DNA from 4 places in the Rummeliibacillus sp. SL167 genome. Region 1 is predicted to be linked to each of the others. Evidence: riboswitches for the same ligand, from Rfam matches in the RefSeq annotation. Region 1 holds a riboswitch; each other region holds the start of a gene.
The links. Region 1 has a riboswitch for cobalamin ahead of FEZ13_RS04520 ((2Fe-2S) ferredoxin domain-containing protein). Riboswitches for the same ligand answer to the same signal wherever they lie in the genome.
Positions count from the first base shown of each region.

Region 2: another riboswitch for cobalamin. It lies ahead of FEZ13_RS12315 (ABC transporter substrate-binding protein); the one in region 1 lies ahead of FEZ13_RS04520 ((2Fe-2S) ferredoxin domain-containing protein).
Region 3: another riboswitch for cobalamin. It lies ahead of metE (5-methyltetrahydropteroyltriglutamate--homocysteine S-methyltransferase); the one in region 1 lies ahead of FEZ13_RS04520 ((2Fe-2S) ferredoxin domain-containing protein).
Region 4: another riboswitch for cobalamin. It lies ahead of cobT (nicotinate-nucleotide--dimethylbenzimidazole phosphoribosyltransferase); the one in region 1 lies ahead of FEZ13_RS04520 ((2Fe-2S) ferredoxin domain-containing protein).

Region 1 covers NZ_VCBM01000001.1:1,001,960-1,006,179, forward strand. Annotated here, with positions in the region: gene cobJ (precorrin-3B C(17)-methyltransferase) at 1-1,489, opposite strand, end outside; partial or broken gene FEZ13_RS04520 ((2Fe-2S) ferredoxin domain-containing protein) at 1,547-1,702, opposite strand; cobalamin riboswitch at 1,829-2,017, opposite strand; cobalamin riboswitch at 2,332-2,517, shown strand; gene FEZ13_RS04525 (energy-coupling factor ABC transporter permease) at 2,702-3,463, shown strand; gene FEZ13_RS04530 (energy-coupling factor ABC transporter substrate-binding protein) at 3,460-3,768, shown strand; gene cbiQ (cobalt ECF transporter T component CbiQ) at 3,755-4,220, shown strand, end outside.
Region 2 covers NZ_VCBM01000002.1:184,964-189,183, forward strand. Annotated here, with positions in the region: gene argS (arginine--tRNA ligase) at 1-1,502, shown strand, start outside; cobalamin riboswitch at 2,182-2,369, shown strand; gene FEZ13_RS12315 (ABC transporter substrate-binding protein) at 2,478-3,443, shown strand; gene FEZ13_RS12320 (FecCD family ABC transporter permease) at 3,440-4,220, shown strand, end outside.
Region 3 covers NZ_VCBM01000001.1:1,128,792-1,133,011, forward strand. Annotated here, with positions in the region: gene metE (5-methyltetrahydropteroyltriglutamate--homocysteine S-methyltransferase) at 182-2,479, opposite strand; cobalamin riboswitch at 2,692-2,870, opposite strand; gene FEZ13_RS05110 (MFS transporter) at 3,231-4,220, opposite strand, start outside.
Region 4 covers NZ_VCBM01000001.1:1,198,691-1,202,910, reverse strand. Annotated here, with positions in the region: gene FEZ13_RS05430 (isochorismate synthase) at 1-134, shown strand, start outside; gene FEZ13_RS05425 (isochorismatase family protein) at 282-911, shown strand; cobalamin riboswitch at 1,469-1,648, shown strand; gene cobT (nicotinate-nucleotide--dimethylbenzimidazole phosphoribosyltransferase) at 1,728-2,777, shown strand; gene FEZ13_RS05415 (sulfate ABC transporter substrate-binding protein) at 3,773-4,220, shown strand, end outside.

The sequences.
Region 1 (4,220 bases):
CCTCTGCTACAGGCTGTCCGGGATGTGCAGTTCTTCCAACAGGTTTGGCCCCTAAAAATAAATCAAATTTCCCCTTTCGGTAAATAATGCCAATATCTTCATTGACCGCTTTATAACAAGCCATACCACAACCATTGAAGCCAATTGTCAACTCTTTTGGTAATTGCATACCACCCAATTTTTCTTGAATTTCTTCTGCGTAAGGAATCCCGCCCGTTTTTTCACCATCACAAAAATCACAAGCTTTTAATGTTAAAACATCTCCTACTGGTGATAGCAGGAAGCCTACATTTTGTAATTTGGATGTAATTTCATCGGGATTTGAAGTAGGTATTTTTAATAGAATTTGATGATTGGGTGTATATTCCATGGTGCCTTTTTCACCTACAACCATGGCTAAAGTCATCATTTGTTCGGGTGTAAACTTTTTATTGGCAACACCAGGACTTACAGCTAATTCAAATATTTCTTCAAAATCTTGATGGATGTATTGTGTAGTTGTAGTTTCAGGTTGTTTACCAGTCACGCGTTTTAAGGCTTCCAGAGCCATCTCATATGAATTTACTTTTGGATGCTCTGTCTTGATCGATTCAACCTTTGGGACTTTCTCAACAACAGCTACAGAAGATTGAATACGCTGAACACCTGTTTTTTGATCCATTGCCCATGGTTCAGCTTCCTCTTTTAAGCGTTGATGTGGTTTTAATGCTTGTTTATCCGCATGCAACGTGTATTTTCTTTGATAGCCACGTGGGGTAATCATTTTATTGTCATAAAGGAATGTGGAAGAGTTACCAATAATGACAGTCGTTAACATCCCGATATCATTTTCAAGCATTTCACTCAAGTTGGTAATCGTGATTTGCTGACGGTCACGATAAGCACTTTTCACTAATCCAACAGGTGTATCGGGTGATCGATATTGCAAGAGAATACGTTGAGCTTCAACAATTTGACGTGTTCTACGTCCACTACGTGGGTTGTAAAGTGCTATCACAAAATCCGCCATGGCGGCAGCTTCTATTCTTTTAGCAATTAAATTCCATGGTGTTAAATGATCACTTAAACTAATTGTGCAGGAATCGTGCATAATAGGTGCCCCTAATAGAGAGGCACATGAATTGATAGCAGAAATACCTGGAATGATTTCGATTGGAATCCCGTTTGCCTCGGTCCAACCTTTTTCGATTAACACCTCGTATACGAGTCCTGCCATACCATAGACTCCTGAATCACCACTTGAAATGACAGCTACTATTTTCCCGGTTTCTGCTTGTCGAACTGCTTCTTGAGCTCTTGAAACTTCCTCTGTCATCCCTGTGCTAATAATTGTTTTTTCATTCGTAATGAGATCTTGGATTAGTTCAACATAAGTTTTGTAACCAATGATAAAATCACTTTCTTGAAGTGCTTCTACTGCTCGCGTCGTAATATGTTTAAAATCACCAGGGCCAAAACCAACGACATATAGTTTACCTTGTTTTGCCATGTGAACTTCTCCCCTTTTTATTTATTTGTTTTTGTGAATCCCAATAGTGGCTGCAACTCGAGTTCTAGTTGTATGGATTTGTTCGTCCATCCCTAATTGTGTAATCTCATCTCGAATGGCGAGGGTGATTTCCTCTGCTCCTTTCTTCATACATGAACTTCCGTTACAAATGAATAAATGACTTTTCATTCCCGATAAATCCCAAGTTACCATATCCACTCTCCTTTTCATCCTATTTATCAATAGAAAAAGGAAAATAAAAAACCTTTATTCTTGGAATAAAGGTTTAAAAACTAGTTTGTTAGCTGGTACCATAGTTTTTACCTTTCCCTCCGAAAAGTATCGTACTTTTTAAAAGCAGGTTTCCTGGCTTACATTTCACTTTACTCTGATCTCTTCCCAGTCATTTGACCAGTGAGTTTTATCATTTCATCCATGTTTACAGTAGCGGGGGCTGCACCGGCTTTGAACCGTTTTCCCTATTATCCCTTGAAAATCTACAAGAGCACTTTTAAAAATAGTATGTAATTGTTCATTAGAAAAACAGGTGTATAGATCGATCAATTCAAAAAAACTTGTTGCATTATAATCAGCGAGTTTTCATCTCACCTGTTAGAAAAATTTTAAACTGTCATCATCATATACTATTTTGTCATGATTTAAAATATATTTTTTATCTTATAGACTGTTTTTCAATTTAAAAAATAGATTTCTTGTACAATATTTCTCTAAAATTTTAGTAATTAACTGTTATAAAACAAACTTTTATAATCATCAGAATTTCTTCTAATAAAAAGATAGAATTGGGCATATAATCGTGATACACTGGATTTGTAATATAACAATTCAATAAATTTTATGGTGCTGAATTTAGATATTTAGCTTAAAAGGGAAGTTTGTGCAAAACAAACGCGGTCCCGCCACTGTAAAGCCGAGTTATGCTTTTAAGATGCCACTGTCAATGATGGGAAGGTGAAAGTATAATGATGACGCTAAGCCAGGAGACCTGCCATGAAATGCGAATTAGTTTCAGCCTACGAGGATAGGTGTGAGAATAGACATGCTAAGCAATTAGTATTATTTTACTATTCATCAACACTTCTTCTATCCGTAAGAAGTGTTTTTTTATTGTCCTTATAGGGTGTGATGGAGGTGCAACAAAAGAAACTTTTAAATGTCACAATGGAATAAGTAATAGAGAGGATTGGTAAAATGAAAAATTTAAAAAAATATTTGAATTGGAAACTAGTTTATTTTCTTCTAGCCATTATGATTGTACCAAAACCAGCTTTTGCTATGCATATTATGGAAGGTTTTTTACCCGTTGAATGGGCTATTTTCTGGTGGGCAGTTTCCATTCCATTTTTAGTGATTGGATTCCGCTCCATCCGAAAAACAATTGTTGAAAATCCAGAAACCAAAATGATGTTAGGATTATCTGGAGCCTTTGCATTCGTATTATCAGCATTGAAAATTCCATCTGTTACAGGTAGTTGTTCTCATCCTACTGGTGTAGGCCTCGGTACTATATTATTTGGACCAATGGCTATGAGTGTGGTAGGTTTTATCGTTCTTTTATTCCAAGCATTATTGCTTGCACATGGTGGATTAACTACATTAGGTGCGAATACAGTTTCTATGGCGATTGTCGGTCCTCTTATTGCATACGGCGTATATAAAGGAGCTACTAAAATGGGATTATCTTTTTCATGGGCAGTATTTTTAGCCGCTGCACTTGGTGATTTGGGTACATATGTAGTGACATCTATCCAATTAGCACTTGCTTTCCCTTCTGATGTAGGCGGTTTCTTTGCTTCATTTACAAAATTTAGTGGCATTTTCGCTATTACACAAATTCCTTTAGCCATTAGTGAAGGGATTCTTACAGTTGTCATCATGAACTTCTTACAAAAATACAATTTAGCAGAGTTAAAAGCACTGAAAGTATTTAAAAAAGGAGCAGAACAACAATGAAAAAGAACTTATTGTTAATAGCATTAGTCATTATTTTGGCTGTTCTTCCTCTTTTCTTCCAAAAGGGTGCGGAATTTGGTGGTTCAGACGATCAAGCTGAAGCGGAAATAACGAAAATCGACTCTTCTTATCATCCATGGTTTTCTAACATTTGGGAACCGCCAAGTGGTGAGATTGAAAGTCTATTATTCTCCTTGCAGGCTGCTATAGGAGCAGGTTTTATCGGTTACTTTATCGGACTATCACGTGGTAAATCTAAAAAAGATGATAACAAAGAGGGCAAAGGAAAGCATGCTACTTATTGATCAATATGCTTATATCAATCATTTAGCAAAAACCCATCCCGTAGAAAAAATCGTTTTATCGCTCTTTCTTTTGATTTTTTCTTTGACAGTCAAGGATGCTTTGATTTCTCTTATTACTTTTTCGATGATGAGCGGACTCATTATTTTTGCAGCTAAAATACCTTGGACATATTATTTAAAATTACTTTGTATACCTGGATTGTTTTTATTGAGCAGCATGGTTGGAATACTATTCTCTTTTACTCAACATGCTGAATTGCTACACAGTTCGGTGTGGCAATTCTCATTTTTAAACAGCACTGTGTATATCACAACTCAAAGTATTCAAATGTGTATTCAATTATTTTTTTCGGTTTTAAGTAGTATTAGCTGCTTATATTTTTTAACGTTAACAACACCTGTCCATGATTTAATGCAAGTTTTAAAAAAATGCAGGGTACCACAACTAATGA
Region 2 (4,220 bases), on a different contig from region 1:
AATTAGCAAAAAAACCACCACGTGCTATTGCAGAAGCCATCTTGGAAAACCTTGAAACCGAGGGCACAAATATTGAAAAAATCGATATTGCAGGGCCAGGCTTTATGAATATTACTTTACGAAAGGACTACTTGGCCGAAGTTGTGGCGACTGTTCTCGATCAAGATGTTAATTATGGTCGTACCGATGCGGGGCATAACGAAAAAATTCAAGTCGAATTTGTATCCGCAAACCCAACTGGAGATTTACATCTAGGGCATGCTCGTGGTGCTTCTGTTGGGGACTCTTTATGTAATGTGTTAGATTTTGCAGGGTATGATGTATCACGTGAATACTATATTAATGATGCTGGTAATCAAATTACAAAATTGGCCAAATCATTAGAAGCACGCTACCGGGAAGCACTAGGTTTAGAATCGGACATGCCTGAAGATGGCTACCATGGGAAAGATATCATTGTTATTGCGAAAGAATTATCTGCAGAATATGGTAAAGATATATTAGAAAAACCTGAAGAAGAGCGTTTTGAATTTTTCCGTGAACACGGTTTAAAACACGAATTTGGCAAACTCCAAAAAGATTTAAAAGACTTCCGTGTCGATTTTGATGTCTGGTTCTCTGAAACATCCTTATACAAAGAAGGAAAAGTTCAAACAGCACTTCAAAAATTAAAAGACAACGGTCATGTATTTGAACAAGATGGTGCTACTTGGTTCCGTTCTACTACGTTTGGTGATGACAAAGACCGCGTATTGATCAAATCAGACGGTTCCTATACTTATCTAACACCAGATATCGCCTATCATGAAGACAAATTACGTCGTGGTTTTGACAAGCTGATCAATATTTGGGGTGCCGATCATCATGGTTATATCCCACGTATGAAGGCTGCGATCGAAGCACTTGGCTATGATCGTGATGTATTAGAAGTGGAAGTAATCCAAATGGTTAATCTTCTACGCAATGGTGAAAAAGTCAAAATGTCAAAACGAACGGGGAATGCAGTTACTCTTCGTGAACTAGTTGAGGAAGTTGGCTTAGATGCTGTACGCTACAATTTCGCAATGCGTGCAGGCGATACGCATTTAGATTTCGATTTAGATTTAGCTGTGAAGCAATCAAACGAAAATCCAGTGTACTATGCTCAATATGCTCATGCGCGAATTTGTTCGATCTTACGTCAAGCATCAGAAAAAGGTTTTGCGGTTTCAATTGATCATCTTGATACATTGTCATCAGAAAAAGATATTGAAGTATTGAAAAAAGTAGGGGACTTTCCACAAATTGTAGCAGATGCAGCACGTGTACGCGCACCGCATCGTATTGCAAACTACATCCAAGAACTAGCAGCAACATTCCACAGTTTTTATAATGCAGAGAAAGTTTTAGATGACGACAACAAAGAACGTTCTGAAGCACGACTAGCCCTAATTACAGCAGTGCGCATCACATTAGCAAATGCTCTAAAATTGATTGGTGTATCAGCACCGGAAAAAATGTAATTTTTAGTGCATTGGTTACATCAGAACAAAATATCCTTCTGTTTTTGTTTGCGGGGTTAAAATGCATACTAGTTAAGCAATTTTTCTGCTCAACCATTATTAATAGAAAATAGTCAACGAAATCGCTGTTTCGTTGGCTTTTTTCTGTTGACTAAATTTTATCCCGCTTCAAAGGACAGTAAGCCACCTATGTCTCAAGATTTAGAGAAAAACGAGAAAGATAGATGGGGATCAACTGCTCGCAAAAGTCCGATTACTTCGGGCTAACAAGATGTTGGTCACTCAGGTGTTGCCAAAGGACGTGACGCTTTTAGCTTCCTTTCCTTAATCGCTTCGCTGTGGGGTCTCAACTGTCCGTTTTTCCCGCGTGATATTGAATGGGCTTCACTAAACTGGCACCGCACGAAGAAAATACGTATACATTTTCGAGGAGTCGAGCAAGCCGCAGCGAAGATCTATATAAATGGTTCTAAAAACACAGGGCTTTTCAGTAATTATGCCAAATAGGGGCACCTGATTTTTGTAAAATCAACATGCGTGAAATTTTATATTAACAGTACAAATATCATTACTAGTAAAAAATAGCTATAAGTATCAAAAATATATACTAAAAAATTCTCAATATCTCATCGCCTGTCTTTTACAAAAGCAAAATATTCGGTATAATGATAAGCAATTCAATAGAAAATCAATGTACGGTTCTTGACACTGCTAAAATGTTGAGTGAAAAGGGAAGTCGGTGAAAGTCCGATGCGGTCCCGCCACTGTAAGTGTGAGTGATTCGTAAATAGCCACTGAAAAATTTTTGGGAAGGCACGATGAGCGTTGAACACAAGCCAGGATACCTGCCGTATAGGATCACGCCAACAATGACTACGAGGATAGGATGGGTGACAGTGTATGCACTACACTGGAATCATGATGCCTCTCGAATGAATTGAGAGGTTTTTTATTATGCTGAAGGAGGTACTTTTCATGAAAAAAATATGGCAACTAGTAAGCGTGTTGATGATGGCATTTGTTTTACTTGTTGGGTGTAGCCAAGGAGATACTCAGCAATCGTCTACTGATAAAACAAATACCACTTCTCAAACCAATGACAAAACATCTACATACCCAATGACGGTGAAAGATGCACTTGGTAATCATATAGAATTCAAAGAAACACCCAAAAGAATTGTTTCATTAGTTCCAAGTAATACAGAAATCTTATTCGCATTAGGTTTAGAACATGAAATTGTAGGGGTAAATGATAACGATGATTATCCCAAAGCCGCTACTAAAAAGACAAAAATAGGCGGTATGGAATTCAATGTTGAAAAAGTATTGAGCCTAAAACCTGATGCAGTATTTGCACATGAATCTAATGCAAAATCAGTAGAGGCTGGATTACAACAGTTAAAAGATGCAGGTATTCCTGTCTTTGTTGTAAAAAGTGCGACAAGTTTTGAAGAAACCTATAGCACGATCAAACAGCTTGGCCAAATTACAAACAAAGAACAAAAAGCAGATCAAATTATTACAAGTATGAAGGAAAAAGTAAAAGATGTTCAAGCTAAAGTAGCGAATGTAAAACAACGTACTGCCTTTGTGGAAACGGCAGATGAACCGGATATTTTTACGGCAGGTAAAGATACATTTATGCAAGAAATCTTTGACTTAGCGAAGATTAAAAATGTGGTAGACGATCAATCAGGTTGGTTTAAAATTGATACAGAAGAAATCGTTAAACGTAATCCTGATACCATTATTGTAATGGAGGACTATGTTCCAAATATCGTAGAGAAAGTGAAAAAACGCCAAGGCTTTGATAGTATTACAGCTGTTAAAAATGATGCCGTAGTAAAAGTGGATCAAGATTTGACAGCTCGTACAGGTCCTCGTCTTGCCGATGGGCTAGAGGAAATAGCAAAGGCTGTTTATCCAGAGGCATTTAAATGAGAAAAATGGTAATGGGATATATCGTAGCGCTTATCATTTTATGTATAAGTGTATGGCTCGGTATTTCCATAGGCTCAGTAGAGGTACCAATCAGTACGTTATGGAATACTGGAGCTGATGAAACGGCAACAAATATATTATGGAAAATTCGTATGCCACGTGTCATACTAGCAGGACTTGTTGGGGCGGCATTAGCGATTGCAGGCGCTGCTTTTCAAGGATTGTTAAAAAACCCGCTTGCTGATCCGTATACGTTAGGAGTGTCATCTGGCGCCTCAGTGGGGGCTGTGGTGACGCTTTTTTTCGGTATTACGACACCTATTTTAGGCATTTATACATTGCCAATATTCAGTATGATAGGTGCTCTAGTATCATTGTTTATTGTTTTGGGCTTTGCAAAATTGGTCGATCGCATGATGAAGATGGAAACACTGATTTTAACCGGCATTATCGTCAGCTCATTTTTAAGTTCTATTATCTCCCTGATGATTGCTTTAACAGGAGAAGAACTTCGTCAAATTATTAGCTGGCTGATGGGGAGTGTATCTATGCGCGGTTGGCCTTATGTCAAGATGATTTTCCCCTTCATCATAATTGGTTCATTGATGCTATGGGTCAATCGTCGTGAACTTAATGCTATGTTATTTGGAGAGGAACGGGCCAAATATTTAGGGGTCAATGTAAAAAGAAGCAAACGTCTTCTTTTGCTTGGAGGTTCTATTTTGACTGGTTCCGCAGTGGCGGTATCGGGAACGATCGGCTTTGTTGGCTTGGTCG
Region 3 (4,220 bases), 130 kb from region 1:
AGGAGTCGCCGTCTTCCGCGCCACAACTATAAAATTAGCTATTATTAAATGTTCGTATTTTTTAAGAAGAAAATGATTTATGAAATTGATTCATCTACTTAACTAAAAGGAGTTAAGAACATTGAACAACATTCCTAACTCCTTGATGGTCAAATTATAGACTAAAACGATGATCTTATTGTTATGATTTTACAGAGGATGCTACGTCTTCTCGCAATGTTTTTGCTGCCTCTACCATGTTTTGAAGAGATGCAACAGTTTCTGTTTCACCACGCGTTTTTAAGCCACAATCAGGATTCACCCAAAATTGTGTTGGTTTCAATACTTCAAGACTTTCTTGCATGATCGTTTCCATCTCTTTTATCGATGGAACTCGTGGACTATGAATATCGTAAACACCTAAACCAATGCCTTTGTCGTATGGTGTTTCTTTTAGTGAATCGATTAACTCACCATGACTGCGAGATGTTTCAATGGAAATGACATCTGCATCCAATGCACTTATAGGCTCGATAAAATCATTGAATTCGCAGTAGCACATATGTGTATGAATTTGTGTTTGATCTTCAACAGATGAAGTAGCTAAACGGAAAGCCTTTACACCCCAATCTAAATATTCTGACCAATTTTCCTTGCGAAGAGGAAGTCCTTCACGCAAAGCAGGTTCATCCACTTGAATAATGGCTATTCCAGCTTTTTCAAGTGCTTCTATTTCTTTTTTCAATGCCAATGCAATTTGATAAGCAATTTCTTTACGTGGAATATCATCTCGTACAAATGACCAATTTAAAATAGTCACTGGCCCAGTGAGCATGCCCTTAACATAATGATTGGTTAAACTTTGTGCGTAAACGGATGATTTTACAGTCATTGGTTCTTTCCAAGCCACATCTCCATATATAATTGGTGGTTTTACACATCTAGATCCGTAAGAAACAACCCAAGCATTTTCTGTGAAAGCAAAGCCGTCTAATTTTTCACCAAAATATTCAACCATGTCAGTACGTTCAAATTCACCATGTACCAGAACATCTAGCCCTAAATCTTCTTGAATATGAATCCATCGTTCTGTTTCTTCCTTAACAAATGCTTCATAATCAGCATCTGATATTTTTTGTTTTCTCCACGCACTACGAGTTTTCTTTACTTCTGTAGATTGTGGAAAACTTCCGATTGTTGTTGTTGGGAATAATGGAAGCTCTAAAGCTTCGCGTTGAATTTCTTGACGTTTTTCAAATACACTTGACCGTTTAAAGTCTTCTTCTTTAATAGATGCCATCTCAGCTTTGACTGTTTCATTGTTACGTGATGCATCTTCTCTTAACAATTGAATAGCTTTAATACTTTCTGAAATAGCGTTATTACCTGGATCTTTTGGATTGTTAGCATAGCTTGTTAATTCTTTAAGCTCTATTATTTTTTCATCTGCAAATGCTAAGGCATTTTTTAATACAGGTGCCAATTTTTTCTCATAAGCAGTTGTTACTGGTACATGTTGTAGACTACAAGATGACTGAATCCATATGTTTTCACATTTGCTCAACTGTTGAATGGCTTGTAATGTATTATATTTTTCTGCTAGATCAGCTCTCCAAATATCACGACCATTAATAATACCTGCCGCTAATACTTTATTCTTTGGAAAGCCAAATTTTCGAAGTGCATCCATATTTCCTTTATAACCATGCACAAAGTCTAATCCAATACCTGCAACTGGAAGGTTTACGATTTCTTCAAAAAATGAAACGGACTCAAAATAAGTTTGAAGTAAAATTTTCGCATTCGGCACTTCTTCAACAATTTGTGAATAGATTTCTTTAACAGTTGCGATGTCACTTTTATCTAAAGTTGTAACAAGAGAAGGCTCTTCTATTTGTATCCATTCAGCTCCTGCTTCAACCAGTTGTTTTAGAACCTGAATATACAATGGAATCAGTTTTAAAATATACTCTGGTTCCGTTTTTGCATCATAACCTTTTGTTAAGCGACTAAATGTATAGGGCCCGATAATCGTTGGCTTAGCTTCAATCCCAAGCTCCTCTTTCGCTTCCTTGTAGGCTTTTAAAATCGTGTTTTCTGTAAGATGTAATTTTTGACCTTCGTATTCTGGTACAATATAGTGATAATTTGTATTAAACCATTTGGTCATTTCAGAAGCAACTTGTCCTTCTCGGCCACGTGCCATTGCATAATAGGTTCCAAGATCAACGGTTTCAGCTGTCCATTGATAGCGTTTTGGTACAAGTCCAAACATCACCGCTGTATCAAGCATGCGATCATAGTAAGTAAAATCACCGACCGTTACTTGATCGATCCCTAATGCTATTTGTTTCTTCAAATGGTCAAGGCGAAGTTGCTTCATGCGCTCATGTAATTCATGTTCGCTAATTTCTTGCTTCCAATAGCTTTCTACTGTGCGTTTCCACTCTCTATTTCCTCCGATATAAGGGTATCCAATGACTGAATTTGTATATTTCATATTTTCCTCTCCTCGTATATAGTAGAATTCTTTTCTGAACTACTGTTATTTTTAAAATTGAATCTTTGGGCAAATAAAAAAGCCATCTCCAAATACAGGAAATGGCTGTGTAAAAAAAGGCTATGCACAAATAAGCAATAACCTCGAAATTGCTTTCTTATCACTTCGTACTGTGAATCTCACTCCCCACCCCCTATCCTCGTAGGTCAATCGGTGTGTACTAGCTATTGGCAGGTCTCCTGGCTCATGATCATTGCTAATCGTACCTTCCCATTATCATAGTGGTTATTACGAGTCGCTCCCATTTACAGTTGCGGGACAGCGCCGGATTTTCACCGGTCTTCCCTTTTAATCCAAATTGTCATTTGGAACCATAACTTACACGCTATTAAATTGTCCTTTTACTATATCATACTTTTATCATTAGATTTTAAATATTCTATAATTTTAGAAAAAAATATGAAAATTACCTTGTTCTTAAAGCTTAAGTAGAAAAATTCCTCTATACCGATTTTTCTAATAGATTTACTAAACTATATTTTCAGGCGGATTGATTATCCAATTTAATCCCCTTGGATTTAGATAATTCGCTGATTTCCGCCTCCACTCCAATCTATATAAAGTGGCGGATTGTTTTCATGCACAATCAGATTGAGTGCATGCAACAGTTGCTCCCCCACCTATCGTTCATTCTCGTTTCTCTCTATACCTTGAGGTGGGGGTTTTACTACCGTTAATGCGGGATAAATATTTAATTTGAAACTTTTTTTGCATTTTTGCCGTATACGAAATGATAAACGATTAAACAAATTAAAATCCAAACAGTAACCGTACCATACAATGCTTTAAATGACATAAATGTCACTAAAATGCCGACTATATAAGGTCCGATCCCATTCGATAAATCTAGAAACATGAAGAACGTTGAAGTAGATAGTGACTTTCGATGTGATGGAGATTCTTGAATAGCGATTGCTTGAAAATTAGAAATAAGTGTCCCGTAACCAATACCGATCAAAACAGCAGATAGTAAAAATACCAAGCCAGTTTGTGCTATGCTCAATGTAAAAAAGCCCATAATGGTTAATATGAGCAATGGATAATTCACTCGATTCGCCCCAAATTGATCAAACCATTTTCCAGTAAAGGGTCTCGTTATGATCAGTGCAATAGCATAAACAATAAAAAAGAAACTTGATACAGAAACCAAATGGATTTCCTTGGCGTACTGTGTCAAAAATGATAGCAAACTTGAATAAGCTATCGCAATGAGGAAGATAACTATTGAAATAGGGATCGCTTTGGGTTCGATAAAATCTCTCCCATGAAATCCTTTCCTTGGTTCTTCCATTCCTTTAGGTTCCGGTACTTTTAAAAAACATGAAACTAGTAAATCAACAACAGCCACTATACTCCCTACTACAAAAACCGTTGTAAATGATGCGTGTTCATAAAGGAAAATGCCTAGAAATGGACCAAAAGCCATGGCAATATTCATAGAAGTTGCATAATATCCAGTACCTTCTCCGCGGCGATCATCTGGAATAAGCTCTGCAGATATAGTGCCAGCCGCAGTTGTAATACATCCATGCATAGCCCCCTGTATAAATCGGATGATGAACAAGACATATAAATCATCCACAACAATATGTAACAACATAGAAACTGTAAAGATACTAAGCGAACCAATAAGCATTCGCTTTCTACCCAATCGATCTAAATATTTTCCCGCAAATATTCT
Region 4 (4,220 bases), 200 kb from region 1:
AAGAAAACCAAATTACTATTTATGCGGGAGCCGGTATTGTAGAATCTTCTGTACCACAAGAGGAGCGCGCTGAAACAGGTGCGAAATTTCAAACAATGCTTCATGCAATAGGCATTACAGGAGAAAATAACTAGATCCGTAGCGGGAATAATGGACCATCTATAATTCATGGATCAAATTGAGAATCCATATTTATCATTTTAAATGTAAATTAAATGGACAAGAGGAAATATTAATCTTTATAAACTATTTTGAACCTATCTATCTTGAGGAGTGTTTATATGTCAATACCAAAAATTAAGTCTTATGAAATGCCGATAAATTTAGAAGTTGATAATACTGTTCAATGGGAACCGCAATCTGATAAGGCCGTATTATTAATACATGATATGCAACAATATTTTTTAGACTTTTATAATCAGCAGCAATCACCTATTCCTAGATTGATCGCTAATATTCAAAAAATAAAACAAAAATGCGAGTCACTTAAAATACCTATTATTTACACCGCCCAACCTGGTAATCAAAAGGCGGAAGATCGTGCGCTTTTAACAGATTTTTGGGGGACAGGTCTTGAAGAGAAGGAAGAGCAAACATCCATTATTCCCCAACTTTCTCCAAGCGAGAATGATATAATGTTGACCAAATGGCGTTATAGCGCTTTTAAGAAAAGTGAGTTGCAGCAGTTAATGAAAACATGGAATCGAGATCAGCTGATCATTTGTGGTGTATATGCACATATTGGCTGCTTATTAACAGCAGCAGATGCTTTTATGTATGATATTAAACCATTCTTTGTAAAGGATGCAGTTGCGGATTTTTCTGTAGAAGATCATCAGATGGCGATACGTTATGCTGCTAAAAGATGTTCAACGATTACAGATACGAATCAGTTAATCAGCCAACTTTAAGTAGATTAAGTGCTTGTTCGAGAAATTTTTTAAAAGAGTACCTAACATGCAAAGAGCACGAAATACTGTTCAGTCAGTATTCTGTGCTCTGTTTTTTCGCAGAATTTAACTCATTGAATCCCTATCAATTAAATGAGTTCTTCCGAAATCAGGAGATATATTTGACATAATCCTTAAAAATATATATTTTATCACGCGTGTTGATTTTACAAAAATTAGGCTGTCCGTGGCATAATTTTTGAGAAAACCTGTATTTTTCGGACCATTTATATAGATCTTCGCTGCGGCTTGCTTGTTCCTTTTGTGTAGCACATATTCGATAAAAAAACAATCCAATGTCCTGCGGAAGGAGCGAATAAAGTCTTTGAAAGAGCGAATAAATCTTTTGAGAGAGCGAATAAAATCTCTGAGAGAGCAAATAAATTGTTTCAAGGGGCGAATAAATACTTTATGGATAAAATTGGATAACAAACGTGCCTGAATGAATTATTTGAAATGTGAGTAGTCATCCTTTACATATTGCTTTCCATTCAATTTCCTAGTATCATAATGATAGAAAATTCATAAAAGTGTAAGGTGCCTTTAATTAAGGAGAATAGGGAATGAAGTGAAAAGCTTCAGCGGACCCGCCACTGTATAGGGAAGTTTGTTCGAAAATACCACTGGACATTGTTCTGGGAAGGTTTGTTCAAATGATGACCCCAAGCCAGGAGACCTGCCTTATTACTTGAATGACACAGATGATGGAAAAGTCTGCGGTTTATTTGCGATGCAAATAAGCTGCAGGCTTTTAATTTTATTCGGGAGAGATGAAAAGTGAATTTATTACAACAAACGATTGAAAAAGTAGAAGACTTGGATCAAGAAATGTTGGTAAAAGCTAGAGAAAGAGTGGACAGCCTTATCAAACCCCCAAAAAGTTTAGGAAAATTAGAAGATATCGCTGTTCAATTATCAGGAATTACGAAAGAACTTTTTCCTGCAGTCGATCAAAAAGTAATGATTGTAATGGCTGCAGATCATGGTGTATATGAGGAAGGGGTTACAAGTAATCCGCAAGAAGTAACGATTGAACAAACATTAAATATCGCCAAAGGAATTACAGGTGTAGGGACAATCGCCAAAGTTTCTGGAGCTAAAATTGTAGCAGTAGATATTGGAATCAAAGAAGATATCCCAAGTGATGCTGGAGTTATTATTCGGAAAATAAAAAAAGGAACGGACAATATGGCTAAAGGACCTGCTATGACAAGAGAAGAGGCTATTAAAGCGCTAGAGGTCGGCATTGAGATTGCGACAAAAGAAATACAACAAGGTGCTAATCTATTAGGTACGGGTGAAATGGGTATTAGCAATACAACTCCAAGTACGGCCATATTATCTGTTTTAGCCAATTGTGACCCGAAAGAAATAACAGGGAGAGGTGCTGGACTGGGCAAAGGTGGATTAGCTCATAAGATAGAAGTCATTCGCAATGCTATTACTATCAATCAACCCAATTCAGCTGATGGCATTGACGTATTAGCAAAGGTTGGTGGCTTGGAAATCGGAGGCATGGCTGGCGTTATGCTGGCAGCTGCAGCGAATCGAGTTCCAGTGGTAGTAGACGGACTGATTTCAACAGCCTCTGCCTTAATCGCAACGACTATCGAGCCAAAAGTAAAGGATTACCTCATTACTTCACATGCAACGGACGAGCCAGGTGGGAAAAAGGCGAGCGAACTTCTTGGTAAGGAACCTATGCTAAAGATGAACATGTGTTTAGGAGAAGGCTCTGGAGCTGCCTTAGCTTTTCCAATTATCGAAGCTGCATGTAGCATGATGAAAAATATGCCAACCTTTGAAGACGTAGGGATGAGTATTTAACCTACTAACAAACATAACCCATCTTAAAATAGAGTTCTAAGGATGGGTTATTTATCTTAATTTAGCAAATCCTTTTTGTAATGAAAGCGTAGCGACAAGTACAGAAGACACCACTTCAATAAGAGTCAAGATGAATGCGATTTTAATCCCTATTAATTGGATAATCAACACATATGATAAAAATAATTCTAAATGCTCATTAACGGAAAATAGGAATTATTCCTTCATATAGCTGAATCAATTTCATAATGTAAAATTCAGATAAAAAACACGAACATTTCAAATCAACATGAAAATTAATATTCAGAAATTTTTGTTCCGCTCCAGACGGCGCTTTCCACGGGCTTGGCTTCAATCTCCTCGGGTCGACACGATGTTGACCCCGAAGCCGTTGCCACAGGACGTGGCGAACTTAGGCTTTGTCCCTTAAATTGTTCCTGCGGGGCTTTCAGCTCAAGCTTTTCCCGTAGGACTTTGAATAAGCCTCCTTGAACTCACACCGCACGAAGGAAATGCGCAAGCCTAATCGAGGAGTCGCCGTCTTCCGCTCCACAACTATCAAAATTAGTTATTCTTAATGTTCGTATTTTTTAAGAAGAAAATGATTAATGAAATTGATTCAGCTAGAAGTTTAAATCTTTTTTCTTTTTCATGTTAGAATACATTAAAAAACGGATGATTCAACTGAAAATTCCAAAAAGGTATTGACAATTTCATTATAAAAAAATATACTATCGTTACTATGTTAGTAGGAATTAAATGATTGTAAAGCTCACTAGAAGACTAGAGGCTCTTACGTTAATAGAAATATTTTTCTATATTTCTTTTGATGTGGAGTCTTTTTTTGTTTCTAAATACCTATTTAACTAATTGGAATTATAATATTAAATGCTGATTAGAGAAACTAAAGGCATTTTTACATACTTTAGAATTGCTTTTAGTTAGCGGCAAATATTTAATTCGTTCAGAAAAAGTTTATATGGGGGGAATTACGAATGAAAAAGAGAAAATTATTTACTAGTGCAGCGGTGGTATTATCCACTTTTTTACTATTATCAGGGTGCGGTAAAGGAGATTCAGAAGGATCAGGTGCAAAGAAATCCGTTGAACTTTTGAATGTATCTTATGATCCAACACGAGAATTGTATCAAGAATACAACAAAGAATTTGCAAAACATTGGAAAGAGGAAACAGGTCAGAAAGTTACGATTAAACAATCTCATGGGGGTTCAGGAAGCCAAGCGCGCTCTGTTATCGATGGGTTAGAAGCAGATGTGGTTACACTGGCATTAGCTTATGATATTGATGCGATTGCTGATCAGAAGCTGTTAAACAAAGATTGGATTAATCGTTTCGATGATAATTCAGCACCTTACACTTCAACGATTGTTTTCTTAGTAAGGAAAGGTAATCCGAAAGGTATCAAAGATTGGGATGATCTTA